Regions from separate parts of the Effusibacillus lacus genome, predicted to be linked through region 2. Evidence: predicted binding sites of a transcription regulator. Region 2 holds the regulator's gene; the other holds the start of a gene.
The links. The regulator Rex, encoded in region 2, represses fermentation and respiration genes when NADH is low (regulators of the CRP and FNR family bind a similar motif). The targets are predictions, from matches to a motif close to TTGTGAAATATTTCACAA.
Positions count from the first base shown of each region.

Region 1: EFBL_RS11000 (cytochrome ubiquinol oxidase subunit I) is a predicted target of Rex. The motif match lies at 1,704-1,721, and genes of this name have one in related genera.

Region 1 is NZ_BDUF01000057.1:94,532-97,945, reverse strand. Features, by position in the region: gene yedE (selenium metabolism membrane protein YedE/FdhT) at 1-1,218, shown strand, start outside; gene EFBL_RS11005 (sulfurtransferase TusA family protein) at 1,296-1,475, shown strand; gene EFBL_RS11000 (cytochrome ubiquinol oxidase subunit I) at 1,814-3,166, shown strand; gene EFBL_RS10995 (cytochrome d ubiquinol oxidase subunit II) at 3,156-3,414, shown strand, end outside.
Region 2 is NZ_BDUF01000029.1:77,940-81,353, reverse strand. Features, by position in the region: gene mtnP (S-methyl-5'-thioadenosine phosphorylase) at 1-207, opposite strand, end outside; gene ligD (non-homologous end-joining DNA ligase) at 266-1,207, opposite strand; gene EFBL_RS07210 (redox-sensing transcriptional repressor Rex) at 1,311-1,931, opposite strand; gene EFBL_RS07205 (ComEC/Rec2 family competence protein) at 2,080-2,952, opposite strand; gene dinG (ATP-dependent DNA helicase DinG) at 3,013-3,414, opposite strand, start outside.

The DNA of each region.
Region 1 (3,414 bases), on a different contig from region 2:
GTACGGTTGTGGAACCCGACGGTGGCAGCCATTTTTGTTGGACTTTTAAGCGCTTTTTACTTTGGGCTGACAGGGACAGTGTGGGCCGTGACCGGTGAGTTTACCCGATTTGGCGGACATATTCTGAACCTGTTGGGGGTCGACACCACTACCTGGTCCTATCTGACCCTTGTAAAATTCAATGCGGCGCAAGCTCCTTGGGAACGCACTGATGGATGGATCGTTTTTGGAATGTTGTTTGGCGCTCTGATCAGTACCCTATTTGCCAACAATTTCAAAATCAGAATCCCCTCCCAGAAACGTCGCTTGGTGCAAGGATTTGTCGGGGGAATTATTGCAGGTTTCGGTGCACGTTTGGCTATGGGGTGTAACCTGGCCGCTTTTTTCACCGGGATTCCGCAGTTCTCTTTACATTCCTGGTTGTTCATGGCGGGAACCCTTGTGGGCAGCTATTTCGGTGTGAAGATTGCTTTGCTTCCGTGGATGCTGGGAAAGCCTGATTTCAAAGCTGCCGCGCATAAAGCAAAACCGACAGCAAAACAAAAGCGTCAGGTGCAGCCCTTTATGGGTGTGGCCATTTTGATCCTCTTTACAGGGATTTGTGCTTATTACTTTCTGGCTGGTCAATGGAAACTGGGAATCGCTTGTATCTTTGGCGGGTTGTTCGGGTTGGCAATCGACCGCGGACAGATCTGCTTTACCTCCGCCTTTCGCGACCTCTGGGTGAGTGGCCGTTCTGTTATGGCCCGGGCACTGGCCGTTGGGATTCTGGTAGCTTCATTGGCAACAGCCGTGTTTCATGTTACGGGGATCAAACCGATTAGCTGGTGGGCAAGTCCCGGCGCGCTGGTAGGGGGACTGCTGTTTGGTCTCGGAATTGTAATTGCGGGTGGTTGCGAAACGGGTTGGATGTACCGTGTGGTGGGAGGACAGGTGCAATTTCTGATTGTCGGGATTGGCAACATTGTCGGAGCTACTCTGCTTGCATGGGGCTGGGACCGTCTCAACATCTATAACACTCTGCAAAACGGTTGGCCAAAAATCAGCCTGATGACGTCATGGGGATGGCCGGCGGCTATCGGTGGCACTATCTTGATGCTGGCAGCGTGGTATTTCTTCTCCCTGGCTTGGGGAAGAAGGGTTCGCAAGAATTTGTTGGCAAAAGCAAAACCAGCCAATATGAATGTACAAGTTGTAAAGGAAGTGACTGCACAATGATGGACAAACTGAAACTGAATGAAGAGATCTTGCCGGATTATACGTTGAACTTGGAGGGAGAGCCCTGACCCTATCCGGTGGTGTATGCGCTGGAGGCGCTGCAGAATATGAAGTCAGGTGAAATCCTCGAGGTCCTTACGGATTGTCCCCAATCCTTTGCCAGTGTGCCGGAAGAAGTGGTAGCTCATGGGCATTTGTTGGTTTGCGAACCGATTAAGGAAGGTCCGATGATTCGATTCTATGTGAAAGCGAAGTAATTTGGATAATCGGGAGGGTTCCAGCTTGATACAGGCACCCTTTTCCCATAAGATGAGTACAGACAGCCTGATGCGCTGGGACCGCTGCGTGTTGCACAGTTGTTAGCTGTTCCTGATTGTGGCAGGGAAAGAAAAGAACACACATCCAGAGGGAAGGTTCGCCCAAGAATAGGGCGGGCCTTTTCACATTTTAGAAACACTACAGACATGATTTTGTCAAAAACACAGGTGTGACACCTATCACAAACACCTGAAAAAAGCGGTACTATTAAGGATAGCAAATAATAACTATTTGCAAATCATAGTTATTAAAAGCTAGTCAGAAAGGCGGGGGAGAAATGGAATTCGATACATTTATGCAAAGTCGTATACTTACTGGACTAACTCTTGGCTTTCACATTATCTTTGCCACAATAGGTGTTGGCGTCCCTGTCATGATCATGATTGCCGAATGGATGGGAATTCGCAAGAACGACCCTCATTATAGATTGCTGGCACGTCGTTGGGCACGAGGGTTTACGGTAACTGTGGCTGTGGGGGTGGTCACGGGCACCGCCATCGGGATGCAGCTGTCTCTGCTCTGGCCCAGTTTCATGCAACTGGCCGGACAGGTCATAGCACTGCCACTGTTTATGGAGACATTCGCATTCTTCTTTGAAGCTATCTTTCTGGGAATCTATTTGTATACCTGGGACCGATTCAAGAAGCCGATTTACCATTGTCTTCTGGTGATCCCCGTCGTGATCGGTTCCTCCGCGTCTGCGTTCTTTATCACAACCGTGAATGCTTTTATGAACACACCTCAGGGATTCAAGCTGGAGAACGGCGTCATCACGGGTATCGAGCCGTTGAAGGCCATGTTTAACCCTGCTACTCCAACAAAGGTGGCGCACGTCCTTTCGTCTGCGTATCTTACATCCGCATTTGTACTGGCAGCTATAACCGCTTGGTTCATTCTGCGTGGCAGCCGCAGTGACTATTATCAAAAAGCCCTTCGCCTGACCATGACTTGGAGCCTTGTGTTTGCGATAGCCACAGCGGTTATCGGTGACTTGTCAGGCAAATTTCTGGCTGAATATCAACCGGAAAAATTGGCGGCAGCAGAATGGCATTTTGAAACTGAGAAGCAGGCCGACCTGATTCTTGGTGGCGTGTTGGATAAGGAGACTCTGGAGGTTAAAGGGGAACTCCGAATTCCGATGGCTCTCAGTATCCTGGCAGGAAGCCATCCAGACACCGAAGTAACGGGGCTTAACGAGTTCCCTCGCGACCTCTGGCCCCCCCTCTACGTTCACTACCTGTTTGATCTGATGGTGGGGATCGGGATGTACCTGGCCGCTGTGGCAGGTTTGTTCGTTCTCGTTCGTATCTGGAAGAAAAAGCACGAGTGGAATCCCTGGCTGCTTCGCTTGATCGTTCTGGGAGGCCCGCTGTCGATGCTGGCAATTGAACTGGGGTGGATCTTTACCGAAGTGGGGCGCCAGCCCTGGATCCTGAGGGGATTCATGCGTACGGATGAGGGTGTCACCACATCTGCCAATGTGGGTCAGATGCTGGTCCTTTTTTCCGGGCTGTATGCGGTGTTGGGTATCGTATGTACGGTTGTATTGATTCGGATGTTCCGTAAAAATCCGCCGGAGAAGGAAATGGGGAAGCGGGGCATCGAAGGGGGTGGGCAGCATGTCGTATGAGTTGATAGGCATCACGGTCCTGTGGCTTTTCTTATATGGTTACGTGATAGTGGCTTCCATCGACTTCGGAGCGGGCTTCTTCTCTTACTACGGAAAGGTTACGGGAAAGGGAGAAGTTATTAACCAGGTGATCAACCGCTATCTCTCGCCCGTTTGGGAAGTCACGAATGTATTTCTGATCTTCTTTCTGGTGGGAATTGTCGGATTCTTTCCGGATACCGCCTACTATTTCGGAACAGCCTTGCTGG
Region 2 (3,414 bases):
TGCCCTGTAATTCACTTTGTGAGGAGGAACCGCATGCCCTTTCCCGTGCCGTGCCAAAAAAGCAACCTGCCTTCCGGCATACTGCCCGATGGTTACGTGTGCCTCTCCATAAGCCGTTTCAATTCTATGGAACGCAGGTGCGTCCAGTAACCCCGGATCGTAAACACCCGTGCCCCCAATTATGGCAAATTCTGCCTCCAACCCCATCCACCTGCCAATTCAACGTTCACGGTATCATTTAAGCAATGAGGCTGTCGCTTGTCAACTACCGCCATTCGCTGTTCTTAATGTTCGCTGTTCTTAATGGGTGATTTTCAATGAAATGTAGGACCCCGGTAATGTCGACCCCCGATTGTTCCATGGGAGCAAACAGATCCCCTACCTTCTTCACACGTTCAAGCATTGTCCGGATTGTAAAATCTTCGGGAACCGCCCCTGCTGCAAGTTCTTCCCAGGTCAATGGCGCTGACACCTTGGCGTCGGGAACAGGCCTTGGCGAATAGGGACTGACCAGGGTTTTGTTTGGAGCGTGCTGGAGGTAATCCACATATACTTTATCCTCCCTGTCTTTCACCAACCGTTCCACAGTTGCAAGATCCGGATATTGAGAAGCCAGGTAGCGTCCGATAAATTCTGTAATTACCCTTGTTTGCCGGAAGGTAAAACCTTGTTTTAACGGAATAAAAATCTGCAGGCCCGTAGCTCCGGAAGTTTTGGGGTAACTGGGAAAACCCAAATCATCGAGAACTGCTTTGACAGCAAATGCCACCTTGCGAACTTTTTCAAATCCGGGTGCTGACGGATCCAAATCAATCGCAATATTGGTTGGCGAATCGGGGGCCTGTATCTTTGTGTACCATGGATGAAGTTCAATGCAGGCCTGGTTTGCAAGCCAAATCAGTGTGGCGGTATTGTTGGCAAGAATGTAATGGATGTCCCGATCACTATCCTTTGAATAAACGGCGAAGGTTTGAACCCATTCGGGAGTATCTTTCGGCGCGTTCTTTTGATAAAACGATTTTTCGTGAATACCATGGGGAAAACGGACCACAGTCAAGGGTCTGTCCTGCAGGTGCCGGACCAAATGAGGAGACATCTCAATCATGTATTGGATGTAATCAGCCTTTGTAATGCCCGCTTCCGGCCAGAGGGGTTTGTCCAGATTGGTCACCCTGACCGGAAATTCCGCCAGAAGCGTGTCACTCATCAATCCTTACCTCCGGGCTTTTTACCGATTAGGATTCCCTTTCCCCCCAAAACAACACCCTGCACGCTTATTCGTGCAGGGTGAATAGGGGTCTATTATCCGATCAGTCCACATAGTAGGCAAGGGATTCAAGTTCAGTTGTCACATCCGCATTGCGGATGGGGACATCCAGGGGAACCCGGAGGATGACAGGAGCAAAGTTAAGAATTCCTTTGATCCCCGCCTGCACCATCTGGTCGGCCACTTTTTGGGCTTCTGTCGCGGGAACCGTTATGATACCCATTTTGATATCCAGTTCCTTGACTGTCTTTGGGAGCATCTCAATTGGAAGCACTTCCAGCGACCCGACCTTGGTTCCGACTTTGTGCTGGGATGCATCAAAAATGGCTACGATCTTCAATTTCTCATTTGTATAACGGTTGTAATTAGACAGGGCCGTTCCCAGATTCCCTGCTCCCACCAGAGCCACATTGAGACGCCTGTCCAATTTCAGAATCTGTTTGATCTTTTCTATGAGATATTGAACGTCATACCCTATCCCCTTGCGTCCGAACTCGCCGAAATACGCCAGATCCTTCCGGATCTGAGCCGGATTCATGTCCAAATGCTGACCCAGTTCATGGGAAGATACGGTTGTAACGTTCATATCCCTCAAATGATGAAGGTAACGCAAATAAACAGGGAGGCGCCGGATCACGGCTTCAGAAATTTTGGGAGTTTTCATCCTGTCCTCCAACTCACGACATTAGAATGCTTATGTTACCATCATAGGTGAAAGCAAAAACTTTCGTCAACCTTAATGATTTGTATAAATTTTTAAGATTAAGATAAAGCCTCCTTAAAAGTACGTCAACAACAAGAAGTGCAGGTTGTCACGGCCTGAGTACGTCATAGCCTCTATGCCCGATGACCACGGTAACAGATCCAAATTGATCAGTCCGATAAACGTCTGTCCAGCTTTCGTACAGCAGTTCAACAATGCTTTCGTCCGGAGATGTCCCGCCTTTTTGAATGCCGGTCAAGACAGCCACTCTTGGGTTCACCTTTTTAAGGAACTCAGCACTCAAACTGCCAGTCTTTGCATGGTTCGGAACAACCAGAATATCACTCTCAACCGGCAGTTCCGAGAGTTTCTCCGCAACTCTCGAAGTAATGTCTCCTGTAAAGAGGATTCGAGTGCCCCGGTAGTTGACCTGGGCTACCAGGGAAGATTCGCCTTCCAAACCAAGCTGCGGCTCCCGGGGATGAAAAACCTTTACGGACAAGTCTTCACCCAAGGTGTATTCCTGATCCGCTTTCAGACGGATTCTGGGTATCAGTTTGGCTGATTCATAGCTGTCCGGTTCAAATTCGGCATAAGACAGGTCGGGATAGGCAACTTTGCCGATCGGGACCGATTGGCTGAGGATTCCAAAACCGCCCATATGCTCCGGATTGGGACTTGTCAAAATGACAAAATCCAGCCGATGTGCCTTGAGAAAAGCAAGTTCCTTCAAAATCATCAGCGCCGAGGAATCCACACCGGTATCAAACAGCAAATGATGTCCTTCCCTCGTCCGCAGAACGGCCGATACCCCGCTGCCCACATCCAGAAAGCGAAGCACCGCCTTGTCTGAAATATCGAATTTGGTTCCGATGGGTGTCTGGTCAAAATAACGAACAGCAGGCAGCAGCGTCTCCATAGTCGCTCCCGCCAACACGATCAGAACCAAAACCATCCAGAACAGTCCACGCCTGAACGCCATTCGCATGTCGTTCCCCTCGCTATTCTTGGACATGTATATGCGGAGGGAACTATCCGTATGTCATCGCTTAAGCCAGTTGTAAACCACTTTCAGCACTTCTTTTTCAGGGCCTTGATAAATCCATGGTCCCGGCAGAGATCGAATGAAATGTTTTCCATATCTCGCATCTACCAACCTCCGGTCATAAACGACTATCGCACCCACATCTTTCTTTGACCTGATCAATCGCCCGAACCCTTGCTTGAACCGAACAATCGCCTGCGGAACGGAATAATCCATAAAGGAATTCCGTCCTTCCCTTTCCAATGCTTCCGCCCTTGCCTCCGCAACCGGGTGATTGGGAGGCCAGAAAGGCAACCGGACGATAACCACGCAGGACAGGTCGTCTCCCGGAATATCCACCCCTTCCCAAAAGGAATTGGCACCAAACAACACGGCTCTCTCATCCCGCTTGAATTCGTG